Regions from separate parts of the Glaciecola sp. MF2-115 genome, predicted to be linked through region 2. Evidence: predicted binding sites of a transcription regulator. Region 2 holds the regulator's gene; the other holds the start of a gene.

What was found. Region 2 encodes FNR, which switches genes on or off when oxygen is low (the NO sensors DNR and NnrR bind a similar motif). Its sites were predicted from a motif close to TTGATCTAGATCAA; they were not measured.
Positions count from the first base shown of each region.
Region 1: ACKLNX_RS03730 (GbsR/MarR family transcriptional regulator) is a predicted target of FNR. The motif match lies at 2,977-2,990, and genes of this name have one in related genera.

Region 1 covers NZ_JBLBVM010000040.1:2,069-8,226, forward strand. The annotation lists gene ACKLNX_RS03710 (serine hydrolase domain-containing protein) at 1-507, opposite strand, end outside; gene ACKLNX_RS03715 (MbcA/ParS/Xre antitoxin family protein) at 695-1,069, shown strand; gene ACKLNX_RS03720 (RES family NAD+ phosphorylase) at 1,147-1,803, shown strand; gene ACKLNX_RS03725 (CHRD domain-containing protein) at 2,271-2,780, shown strand; gene ACKLNX_RS03730 (GbsR/MarR family transcriptional regulator) at 3,042-3,587, shown strand; gene ACKLNX_RS03735 (cytochrome ubiquinol oxidase subunit I) at 3,699-5,063, shown strand; gene cydB (cytochrome d ubiquinol oxidase subunit II) at 5,060-6,058, shown strand; gene ACKLNX_RS03745 (TRAP transporter large permease) at 6,114-6,158, opposite strand, start outside.
Region 2 covers NZ_JBLBVM010000056.1:16,212-22,369, forward strand. The annotation lists gene ACKLNX_RS15265 (heavy metal translocating P-type ATPase) at 1-1,195, shown strand, start outside; gene ccoS (cbb3-type cytochrome oxidase assembly protein CcoS) at 1,222-1,425, shown strand; gene ACKLNX_RS15275 (sulfite exporter TauE/SafE family protein) at 1,425-2,078, shown strand; gene fnr (fumarate/nitrate reduction transcriptional regulator Fnr) at 2,121-2,861, shown strand; gene uspE (universal stress protein UspE) at 3,047-3,949, shown strand; gene ttcA (tRNA 2-thiocytidine(32) synthetase TtcA) at 4,254-5,153, shown strand; gene rssA (patatin-like phospholipase RssA) at 5,164-6,072, shown strand; gene ACKLNX_RS15300 (DUF2987 domain-containing protein) at 6,073-6,158, opposite strand, start outside.

The DNA.
Region 1 (6,158 bases), on a different contig from region 2:
AAACATTGCATCTTTTTGAGTAGTAACATCGTCTATGTGGTGATTTGATAGCGTCATAAGATTAATATAATCGCGGATCCCACTAGTATGATTTAAAAGATGGCGAATTGTTATGACCTTACCGTAATTGGGTATTTCGGGCAGATATTTTCTTATATCGTCCTCTATTTTAAGTTTGCCTTGATGTTGCAGAATTAGAATACTGGCAGCAGTAAATTGTTTTGAGTTTGAAGCAAGGTCAAAAACAGAGTCTTTGGTGATGGGTGTCATCAAGCCCAAATGGCCATGGCCATACTGGCCTTGAAAAATGATATTGCCTTTGTGATAAGCGGCAATCGAACAACCCGGGCCCTCGTCTCCAATCGTTTCGGAAAAACTACGATTCGCGTTTGCAGACTTTTTAGCAAGGTTTGAGTTTATCTCATTTGAAACAACGGGTGCAGAAAACACAATTACCCAGAAAGTCACAATGAGAGTAATTAAATTAATTTGCTTAAAAGCGTCCATATCAGTATCCCTTACATAAAGTTTTAATGAAACCCGCTGAGCGTATCGTGTTGGAATATCCGATCCGAGTAGCTCAGATTTATATTATAGACTAATTTTAAGTATTGAAGGTTGGTGTGTATATGCACGTATTATTGTTATTTATTGCATTTGCACTTATACTGACAGGGTAATGCAGGAGAATAATATGGAAGCAATTTTAGAAAAATCTAATCTAAGTAAAACTCAGGTTGTTACCAAAGCTCTCTTTAATTCAAAACGGGAACTTGGTTTATCTAATGAAATTGTAGGTCAAATTATTGGTGCTGACCCCGCAACCGTTTCTCGCATGCAGAAAAAAATGGATATGAAACCAAACAAAGTCTATGAATCTGCAGTGCTAACAATCCGCGTTTATCGTTCTTTATATGCCATTTTAGGTGGCTCAACAGATGCAATGCGGCATTGGTTAAACACAAAGAATCTCGACTTTGACCAAAGAACACCTTTAGACAAGATGAAAACAATCGTTGGCTTAGTAAATGTTGTTGAATACCTTGATGCAATGCGAGGGCATGCTTGATATCGCTGTCCCCAATTACAAGTGACTGCAACGAGCGCTTTTATAGGGTGGTTGAATCACAAGAAAGCGCAGCAACAATGCAAATTGTTGATACGCTTGAAGAGCAGTCTTTATTAGAAGATATTATCGAATCGTCTAAACCACCTATACCTCATCTGGCGGATAAGCCAAAGCGCCACTATTTACTGAGTACACCCTTTCGATACCCACCCTTGAAATATGGATCTCGATATGGTCGCCAATATGAATCTTCTATTTTTTACGCCAGTCACAATGTCAAAAGTGCATTATATGAATCTGCCTTTTATAGCTTTTATTTTATGAGCAGAAGCGAAAAACCATTCGAAGGTGTTATTACCAATAAAAAAAGCTCATTTGCGGCTAATATATCCACCAAAAATTATGTTAATTTGTGCTTGATTGAAGATCCTGAACTACAGCGAGCCTTGAAGCATAAGTCTAACTATACCTATCCACAAAAGGTAGGAGCATATATGAGGGATGAGGGTGTAGATGCTTTTTCGTATTATTCGGCCAGAGAGGGTGGTGGCAAGCATATTGGGGTTTTTTACCTAGATACAATTATAGGATTGCCAGAAGAGGAACGCCAATGGCAAATAAAACAAAGCCCTGAGCACTTGGTTTACTATTGTCCTGCTGATACTTCATTAAACATGGAATTCTCGATAGACACATTTTATGTCGATGGCAAACTTCCCCATCCATCTCAGTAATTTAAAATGACTGCTTATCCTAATTGTTCAAGCCAACGGGGTGCTTTTCTCTTGCTTTGGGTATTAAGCAATGTGTAAAAATCTAAAATTGATTTATTAGCTCTTACGTCGACCAAGCTTAAAGGTTACTTTAGTTCAATCCCTTCAATCGACTTGCAGCGTGACAACGCGACATGATTTCGTCCTGACATATACGCTTCACTACCGAGTTTCATTTATACCGATCCAAGTGTTACCCCCTGAATTTTATGAATAGTGCAGGCTCAAGTTCCTTTGCACAATGGAGCAAAGTATTAGAGCCCTTGCTCCCTGAAAAATGACAACGTTGGTGAAGCTTTGTTTTGGCCTTTATTTAATTATATGCAAATTAACTGCATCCAATTCTTCGAGTTAATCGTTACTTCTTTATCGGGGGGCTGTTGTCCAATAATGGTGCCAATCGGTTTAACCAAAGAAAATGGAGATATATGATGTTTTTTAAAAAAGCAAAATACGGTTTATTGGTAGCTTCAAGCTTAGTGAGTTCACTGGCCTTCGCTGGTCATACAAACAACTTGCTTGAAGCTGAACTGGATGGCAGGCAAGAAGTAGGCAGTGAACAAAGCAATAAGCGTATTTCTGGTGATCCTAATGGTCGTGGTGAAGCCTATGTATTTGGCATTGACAATGACCCCTTTACCTTATGCTACGTGCTAACTGTTGATAAAATTCAGCTTGTTCCTGTCGGTAGTGGTATAGCTGCTCACATTCACAAGGGTAATCGAGGTGAAAATGGGCCCGTAGTCGCGGTATTGGCTGGGCCAGAAGACGGCAATGCCGCCGATTGTTTGACCGAAGGTGAAGCAGGTAAGTTTCCTACTGGGATAAGGGTAAGCGAGATTCTGGAAAATCCACAAGAATATTATATCAATGTGCATAATCCAGATTATCCTGCCGGTGCGATTAGAGGGCAGTTGTTTTACCAATCTGACGACTAATCCAAGTTTATACTCATGAGTAAAGGGCCTCTAGGCCCTTTTTTATTTATATCGAAACTTCCTGTGTTGTTAAGCTGTGACTATAACACTGAGTATATTTCACCATATTGCTAATTTATTGACGCTTTACATACACCTTAGTTAAATATCCTGCACTACGAACACGATAAAGATGAATTATTAAATTCGAAATATATTGATCTATCTCAATAAATGTTTATAATTTCAGAAATTACTGAAACTTCAGAAATAGAGGAAGCTATGAATATGACACCAATGATCGAAACCTTTGTTATGCATTTTGGCGAAATGGGTAGCCGTTGGGGGTTTAATCGTACTGTAGGGCAAATGTACGCGTTGTTGGTGATTTGTGAAAAGCCGCTTAGCGCAAACGATATTGCTGAAGCTTTGAATATTTCCAGAGGTAACGTCAGTATGGGGCTGAAAGAATTGCAATCATGGCGATTAGTGCAAATGCATCACGTTCCGGGCGATCGCAAAGATTACTTTAAAGCCTTAGGTAGCATATGGGACATGGCTAACAAGGTGTTTGAAGAGCGCCGCAAGCGCGAGATGGATCCAACCCTTTCCTTACTCAGAGACATACTCTTGGACAAACCTGCAAATGAGCAGGAAAAATACGCCCAAAGTAGATTGCAAGAAATCCATGATTTACTTGAAAATATCACTCAGTGGAGCGAAGAGTTGCAGCGTTTGAGCCCTGAAAAGATGGCAACGTTGATGAAGCTTGGTTCAGGCGTAGGTAAAGTGCTCGATATGAAAGACAAGTTATTAAAAAGTAGTTAATACAAAGCGCAAGTACTGGGTTTAAGCCCGCTTACGTTTCCTATTTTTACTCGTTTATACGCTAGGTTAAAAATGTGAAAGGTAAACAGACTTAACTATTAGAGGTGCATCATGGCAGACGTAATGCTGCTTTCCCGCATTCAATTTGCGGCTAACATTAGCTTCCACATCTTATTCCCAACTATCACAATCGCCCTTTGTTGGCTGCTGTTCTATTTCAAAGTGCGATTCCATATCTCCGACCATCCTGTGTGGATGCGTATATACCGCTTTTGGGTAAAGGTATTTGCCTTAACCTTTGCGTTGGGTGTTGTCAGCGGCATCACTATGTCGTTTCAGTTTGGCACTAATTGGCCTGGATTCATGGAAAAAGTGGGGAATATTGCCGGCCCCTTGTTGGCCTACGAAGTTCTGACGGCGTTTTTCTTGGAAGCTACCTTTTTAGGGATCATGCTATTCGGTATTAATCGTGTGCCGCCTTGGGTCCATACCTTAGCAACTCTGATTGTAGCGATTGGTACCTCCTTATCTGCCTTTTGGATTTTATCTTTGAATTCATGGATGCATACACCAACAGGGTTCGAAATGCGCGATGGCGTTGCTCACGCGCTTGACTGGTGGGCGATTGTATTTAACCCCTCATTTCCGTTTCGCTTTGGTCATATGATGTTAGCTTCAGGGCTAACGGCTTGTTTTTTAATCGTGGGTATTTCGGCCTATCGGATCTTACGCGGCGACAACAAAAAAGCGCCCAACATAGCGCTTAAAACAGGCTTATTCGTTGCTGCGATACTCGCGCCATTACAAATATTGATGGGCGATTTACATGGCTTAAACACTTTTGAACACCAACCGCAGAAAGTCGCGGCAATGGAAGGAATATGGGAAACCACTCAAGGGGCGCCGCTATTGTTGTTTGCGATCCCCGATGAGAACAATCGAACTAATGATTACGAACTGGCTATTCCTAAACTCGCTAGCGTCATCTTAACCCACGAACCCGAAGGTAAAATAAAGGGATTAAACGAGTTTGAAGGCGAGCATCCACCTGTTCGGCCTGTATTCTTTGCGTTTCGGATCATGGTCGGGCTGGGCATGTTAATGCTGCTTAGCGCTTGGTTAGCCAGCTTTGTCTTATGGCGTAAAAAAACTTTACCGAAGTTCGCGCTCAAATTCTTTGTTGCCATGACTTTTTCAGGATGGATAGCAACGCTTGCAGGCTGGTATGTCACGGAAATCGGTCGTCAGCCTTATTTGGTCAGTGGCGTATTAACTGTTGCTGATGCTGTAACTGATATTCCATCGGGCAACGTGGTTATGAGTTTAGTCATGTATCTAAGCGTTTATGTATTTTTATTAATAGCCTATATCAAAACTTTGTTTTATATGGCCCGCAAGTCGGTGCAAATTGAAGAGTACGAACTTGCCAAGTCATCCCTTGCACATCCGTTTAACAAGCAGGAGGCCTCAGCATGATCCTCGATAACCAACTTCCCATTATCTTTGCAGGGCTTATGGCCTTTTCTGTTTTGGTTTATGCCATTTTAGATGGATATGATCTAGGCGTCGGCTTGTTAATGCCAATGGATAACGAGTCGCAACGGGACAAAATGATCGCTTCAATTGGCCCCTTTTGGGACGCCAATGAAACTTGGTTGGTACTGGCGATTGGTTTGTTGTTAGTCGCCTTTCCAGCTGCACATAATGTGATCTTTAAAGCCCTATATTTGCCTGCGGCAATCCTGTTAATTAGCTTGATCCTGCGGGGCGTATCGTTTGATTTTCGGGCAAAAGTGATTGCTGAACATAAGAATCGATGGGATCGCGTATTTAAAATAGGTTCACTCGGTAGTGCTGCATCGCAAGGTTATATGCTGGGTATGTTTGTGATGGGATTTGAAACTACGTTTGTTGCCGTGGCATTTAGTCTTCTCAGTGCAGTGGGAGTTACCATGGCATATGCATTGATTGGAGCTTGCTGGTTAATCATGAAAACCGAAGAGCAACTGCAAGTTCGAGCCATAGCTTGGGCACGCAAGGCTGGGTTTATCAGTTTTATAGGCATTTTTGCGGTTTGTTTGATCAACCCACTGATCAATGATGCAGTCTTCGCCCGTTGGACTCAATTACCTTGGGCTTACTTCTTTGGTCTGATCCCCTTATTGTGTTTTGGCTTCTTTGTTATTGGCTATTACACCTTAAAGCGCTTACCGTTAAAGGACGATTCAGGTTGCTGGTTACCCTTTGTGTTGTGTACTTGCATTTTCACCTTTAGCTTTATTGGGCTCGCACTTAGTTTTTATCCTTATGTAGTACCAGGTGAAATTACCATTTGGCAAGCGGCGAGCGCCCCTGAGTCTTTGCGTTTCATTTTGTACGGGGCATTAGTGGTTATTCCTTGTATCTTCGCTTACACCTTGTTCTCGTATCGCGTGTTTTGGGGAAAAGTGAGAAATTTGGAATACTATTGATAGGGGTAATTCGGCAAAGTAGCAGGTGGACTACCTTTAATTTACTTTGCCGCACTCAAATAAGGCTAGGCAAAAACAAAACAATCGCCGGTGCATAGGT
Region 2 (6,158 bases):
TAATCAGATTTTGCGCTTGCAAGAAACAGCAATGACAAACAAACCTAAAGTTGCCTTGATGGCTGATAAGTTTAGCGAGCATTTTGGGGCGATTGTGCTAGCCTTCACTGTGTTAACCTACTCATATTGGTTCATACAAGATAGTCCTCATGCGTTTTGGATAGCAATATCAGTCCTCGTTGCAACCTGCCCTTGCGCTTTAGGTTTAGCAACTCCTTCAGCGCTTACATGCGCCATGGCTAATCTAAATAAGAATGGCATTCTATTGAAGCGAGCAGATGCCTTAGAGCAACTGAGCGATATCACTGACATTGTATTCGACAAAACAGGCACACTCACATATGGTGAGTTTTCTTGTGGAAAAATGTGGTTTGCAAAAGACGCACAGCGCGAAACTTTATTGTCGATTGCAAGCTCATTAGAACTTCGTTCAGAACATCCTATAGCTAGCGCTTTTACTCACTGTGAAATAGAAGAAAGCCATCGTCATATAGATAAGTTTCAAGTAAGTATTGGAAACGGGATTTCTGGTAAAGTTGACAACGCTCTCTACAAGCTAGGATCCGCAAACTATGTTGCTTTAAGTGAGCAAGAGCTAATACAACATAAAATTGCAGACGCGACTATTATAATGACTAAAAATGGTCAACTAAGTGCAGCATTCTGGCTAGTTGATAAGATTAAGAACGATGTAGCAGATGTATTGAGTCAATTGGCCAATTATAAAACCATTATTCTCAGTGGTGATAGTGAAAAAAATGTCTCGGACGTTGCGCAAAAGTTAGGTATCGATGCTAGCTACTCTCAATGTACTCCAGCAATGAAACTAGAAACTATACAGCGCTTACAAGGCGAAGGTAAAAGAGTTTTAATGCTCGGAGATGGTATTAACGATGCACCTGTTCTAGCGGCATCCGATGTATCTTTAGCCGTTGGAAACGCCTCGGACTTAGCGAAAAATGCTGCCGATATTATCTTATTAAACCCTCAGCTAGAGTCACTTGTATTCATTTTATCAATGGCCAAAAGAGTCAGAAGAAAAATTAAGCAGAATATGGCATGGGCAATTGGATACAATGTATTAGTATTACCTTTAGCGATGGCTGGCTTTTTAACTCCATGGATGGCAGCGCTTGGCATGTCAATTAGCTCCATTATTGTCGTTTACAATTCGACGCGTCTGCTTAAGAATTAGATTAAGATTACATTGGACAGATTTTTATGAGTATTATTTACGTATTGATCCCCCTCGCCATCATTCTCGTGGGTATTGCTGTCATCGTATTTTTCTGGGCTGTAAGGTCTAATCAATTTGAGGATTTAGATCGTCAAGGTTTTAGCATATTGTTTGATGACGATTTAGAAAAGAAGAAAGACAAACAAGAGTCAAAGGGATCAGCTAAAAATTCCGAAGATATAAAATAATGCTAGAAATCAATTTCCTAGGTGCATTTCTTATTGGTATTGCTGGCGGCGTGCACTGTATTGGTATGTGCGGAGGAATTGCTAGTGCGTTTTCCTTTGCTATCCCAAAAGGACAATCTCAACTTCCCTATATTCTTTCATACAACCTTGGTCGTATACTCAGTTACACTTTGGCTGGCGCTTTAACCGGTTTCATCGGTGGTATTGCCAGCGTCAATATTCAAACTTCAATACCGATTCTGCAAATTATCAGCATTGTATTCTTAGTTTTACTCGCTTTGTATATCGGTGATTGGTACAAAGGTTTATCTGCATTAGAGGCATTAGGTGCTAAAGTTTGGAAACGAATTTCACCCATATCAAAAAAACTAATTCCATTTAAAAACCCAATTTATACAGTAGCTTACGGTGCAATCTGGGGCTGGCTTCCCTGTGGGCTAGTTTACTCTGTACTTACCTGGTCCTTGGCGAGTGAATCTGTTTTTCAAGGCGCATTGATCATGTTTTCTTTTGGTTTAGGTACATTACCCACACTAATAGCGACGAGTATTGGAGCTGGTTTTTTAGTGCCCATTTTTCAGCATAGAGTGACACGAAAAATCATTTCACTATTTCTGCTTTGCTTTGCACTTATCTTGACCTTAAAGCTTTAAATAGGTCATAATTACTTTGAAAATAATCAAAAAGAGTAAGTCATGGCCAAAGGTCCAGAACTGTCGATTCACTGTCAAAGTTGTAGCTTCAGTCACTTATGTTTACCCGTTAGTTTAAACAAAAGCGAACTAGAATCATTAGATGACATTATCGAGCGCAAGAAACCACTCCACAAGAATGATAAGTTAGTCAAATACGGTGATCAGTTCCATTCTTTATATGCTGTAAGATCTGGCTCTTTTAAATCATATGTCAGTGATAAAGATGGTGTTGAACAGATCATTGGCTTTCACTTCCCCGGCGACATCATTGGGTTTGATGCGCTAAATGATAATAAGCACAGTAGCTATACACAAGCACTTGAAACTGCGATGGTATGTGAGCTTCCCTACGATACTCTCGATGAAATGTCGGTGAAACTTCCTAAACTAAGACAACAAATAATGCGATTCATGAGTGCCGAAATAAAGCATGATCACGATCTAATGATGTTGCTTAGTAAGCGCAATGCTGAAGAACGCTTATTATATTTTCTCAGTGACCTATCTCAAAGGTTCGAAGAGAGAGGCTTTTCGGCCAAGCAATTTAATTTATCTATGACACGCAATGAGATTGGAAACTACCTGGGTCTTACCGTTGAAACGATAAGTCGATTGTTAACGCGCTTTCAAAAAGAGTCTTTGATTAAAGTAGATGGTAAATTGATTTCGATTATTGATTTTGATGCTATCAATCAGCGATTACCCGATATGGAAATAAATTTCTCACGCGTCTGCGTTTAAAATCTTAGTATTTTAAACGCTCTGTGCTTCAAAGGCTGAGTATGTTAAACATGCAGCACTGTTAAACGAAAGCGGACTTAGCCTTTTATTCCACAGTCATTTGATCTAAGGCAATGATCTTACTGGCATATTATCTAAAATAGATCCAAACTATAAAAATAGAATGATAAGTTTTGGAGAGCAATATGTTTACTTGTAAGAAAATTCTGGCCGTTGTAGATCCTAAATCAGAAGTACAAACATCACTTCAGCGTGCTTTAAGCATTGCTGATAAAACAGGGGCGCAAATTGTCGCCCTTAGCTGTATTTATGATAAGTCATACGATATGGCGGCTGTTTTAACAAGTGATGAACGCTTCAACATGAAACAAGCAATGATGGAACAAGCCAAATTAAAACTAGAAGCTTTGGTTAAACAATTCAAGTGCGAGAGTAAGGTAGAAATCTTAGTGACTTGGGAGAAGAAGTTACACGATTCAGTTGTCAACACCTGTAATGAATTAGCTTGTGACCTAATTATAAAAAGCACAAAGAAGCATGGTTTACTCTCCTCCAGTATTTTTACACCAAACGATTGGCATATACTTAGAAAGTCCCCAGTCAGCGTCTTACTAGTTAAATCACATGATTGGCCAGAGGAAGCCACCATCGTCGCCTCTCTAGGAGTTTCTGCAAGAGATGACACACATGTATCATTGAGCGATAAAGTTGCTGAGAATGCTCATGCTTTGTCAGACTTACTCAATGCAGAAGTGCATTTTGCCAACTCTTATGCGGGAGCCCCATTACATATTGCTGTCGAAGTTCCTAACTTTTCACCCGAAGTGTATAACAAGTCAGTTGAAGAAAGACATATTAAAAAGGTGCAAGAACTAGGTCAAAAATACCAACTTGAAGAAGCCAATATTCATGTATTAGAAGGCTTACCTGAAGATATCATTCCAGAAATATGTAAGAAAAACAAAGCAACACTGCTTGTTATTGGTTCGGTTGGTCGACAAGGTTTATCTGCAGCGTTATTAGGCAATACAGCTGAACTGATTATAGATGCCGTTGAGTGTGACACCTTAGTTGTAAAACCTGATTAAGTTCATCGACTTGTTTTGAGTGGTTCACTGTATCGAGTTACTTAATGCTTTGATTAGCTCATTGTTTTGACTAGCTCACTGCTTAGCTCAGCTTAAGCTATGTATTTTACACAGTTCAGTATTTACAATTGCTCTCATAAGGTTTTCTTGTGCCGACGTTTTGTTAATTGCTTACCTCGTTAACAAGCTTTAATATACACGGCATTGGAAAGCACCCTACTTTGCATCTGTATCAATATTTCGCTTGTAGGTGTGAGAAGTATTTTATTAATAAGTTTGAGCCCTTCGGCTGTCGGAATGAATAATGAGCGTAATTGCGAGCTTTGATCCAAAGCAAAAATACAATAATGATAAGTTAACGAAGAAGATTCGTAGGAATGTAGGTAAAGCCATCGCTGACTACAATATGATTGAAGATGGCGATGTTGTCATGGCAGCAATAAGTGGTGGTAAAGATTCATTCGCTATGCTCGATATTTTGCTCAGCTTGAAAAAATCGGCCCCAATACATTTTGATGTAATTGCCGTGAACTTAGATCAAAAGCAACCTGGCTTTCCAGAGCACATTCTTCCTGAGTATTTAGAATCTAAAGATATTCCGTATTACATTATCGACAAAGACACCTACTCTGTAGTGAAAGCAAAAATCGATGAAGGGAAAACGACTTGCGGTTTATGTTCTCGTCTGCGTCGCGGAAGCTTATATTCATTCGCAGAAACCATTGGTGCCACTAAAATAGCGCTAGGCCACCATATGGATGACATGGTCGAAACCACTTTTCTCAACATGTTTTACGGTGCGAAGATGAAATCGATGCCGCCAAAGCTACTTTCAGATGACAAACGTAATATTGTCATTAGACCATTGGCTTACTGCCGTGAGAAAGACATTCAAAAACTCGCTGAAGTGAATGACTATCCTATTATTCCTTGTAATCTGTGTGGCTCACAGGAAAACTTGCAGCGTCAAAATATCAAAGCAATGTTGACCGACTGGGACAAGCTTACACCAGGGAGAGTCGAAAACATCTTCAAATCATTTCAAAATATTAGTCCTAGCCAAATGGCTGACACTCAATTGTTTGATTTTGAAACCTTGTCAATTGACCGCACTAGTCCCAAAAAAGAATACGAATTTAATAGTGAGGAAGTTTCATCAACCAATATTGATGAATCCTTAGTTATTCAAATAGCCAACTTATAAAAGGAGCGACATGAAAATTGGACTTGCTTTAGGTGCTGGAGCCGCTAGAGGCTGGGCTCACATTGGTATTATTCGAGCGTTGCAGAAATCGGGAGTCAAGGTTGATGTTGTCGCTGGCTGTTCTATTGGTGCATATGTTGGAGCAGCATTTGCAAGTGGTAAATTGGACGAACTTGAAGCGTGGGCTAATACACTCACTGAATGGCAAGTTTTTAAACTGCTTGGTGTAGGGTTTCGTCGTGGTGGCTTAGCTAGCGGCCAGAAAGTATTTGATAAACTCAAAGAAGATTTTTGCGCACCTACATTTGAGGAAATGAATATTCCGTTTGCGTGTGTTGCAACCGATCTTTACTCCGGAAAAGAAGTTGTTTTCAATTCCGGTGAAATTGGTGATGCTATTCAAGCGTCTTGTGCCATACCTGCCCTTTTCAGTCCAGTTGATCACAATGGTAGATGGTTAGTTGATGGTGCTGTCGTTAATCCAGTCCCTGTTAATCAATGTCGGCAAATGGGGGCTGACTTCGTCATTGCAGTGAACCTGAGTGCGGATTTTAGGCCAAGGCTCATAGAAACATATGAGAAAGAGCACGAAGAAAGCCAAAAGAAGACCGATGAGATGCTTGATAAAGCGAGCGACGGTTTTATTAAGAAATGGTTTTCAGCGGACGCAAAGCAAAGCAAAAAGACACCACCTAGTATCGTGGGTGTCATGAGTAGTTCTTTAGAGATTTTACAAGCAAGAGTTACTCGTTCACGCTTGGCCGGCGAGCCACCAGATATACTCATCGAACCACAATTAAATGATGTTGGTATCCTCGAATTTCATCGAGCAATTGAGATCGGAGCAAAGGGAAGCCAGGCGGTCGAAAGACTCGCCCAACAAATTGCCTATCAAATGAATTTAATCGAGACTCACTAACTATTTGCTTGCTAGCGCCGTTATGCGTAACGGCGCCGTATTCAGCTTCAGCCCTTTCCTGCGCTCAAACCACTCATCATCTAGTA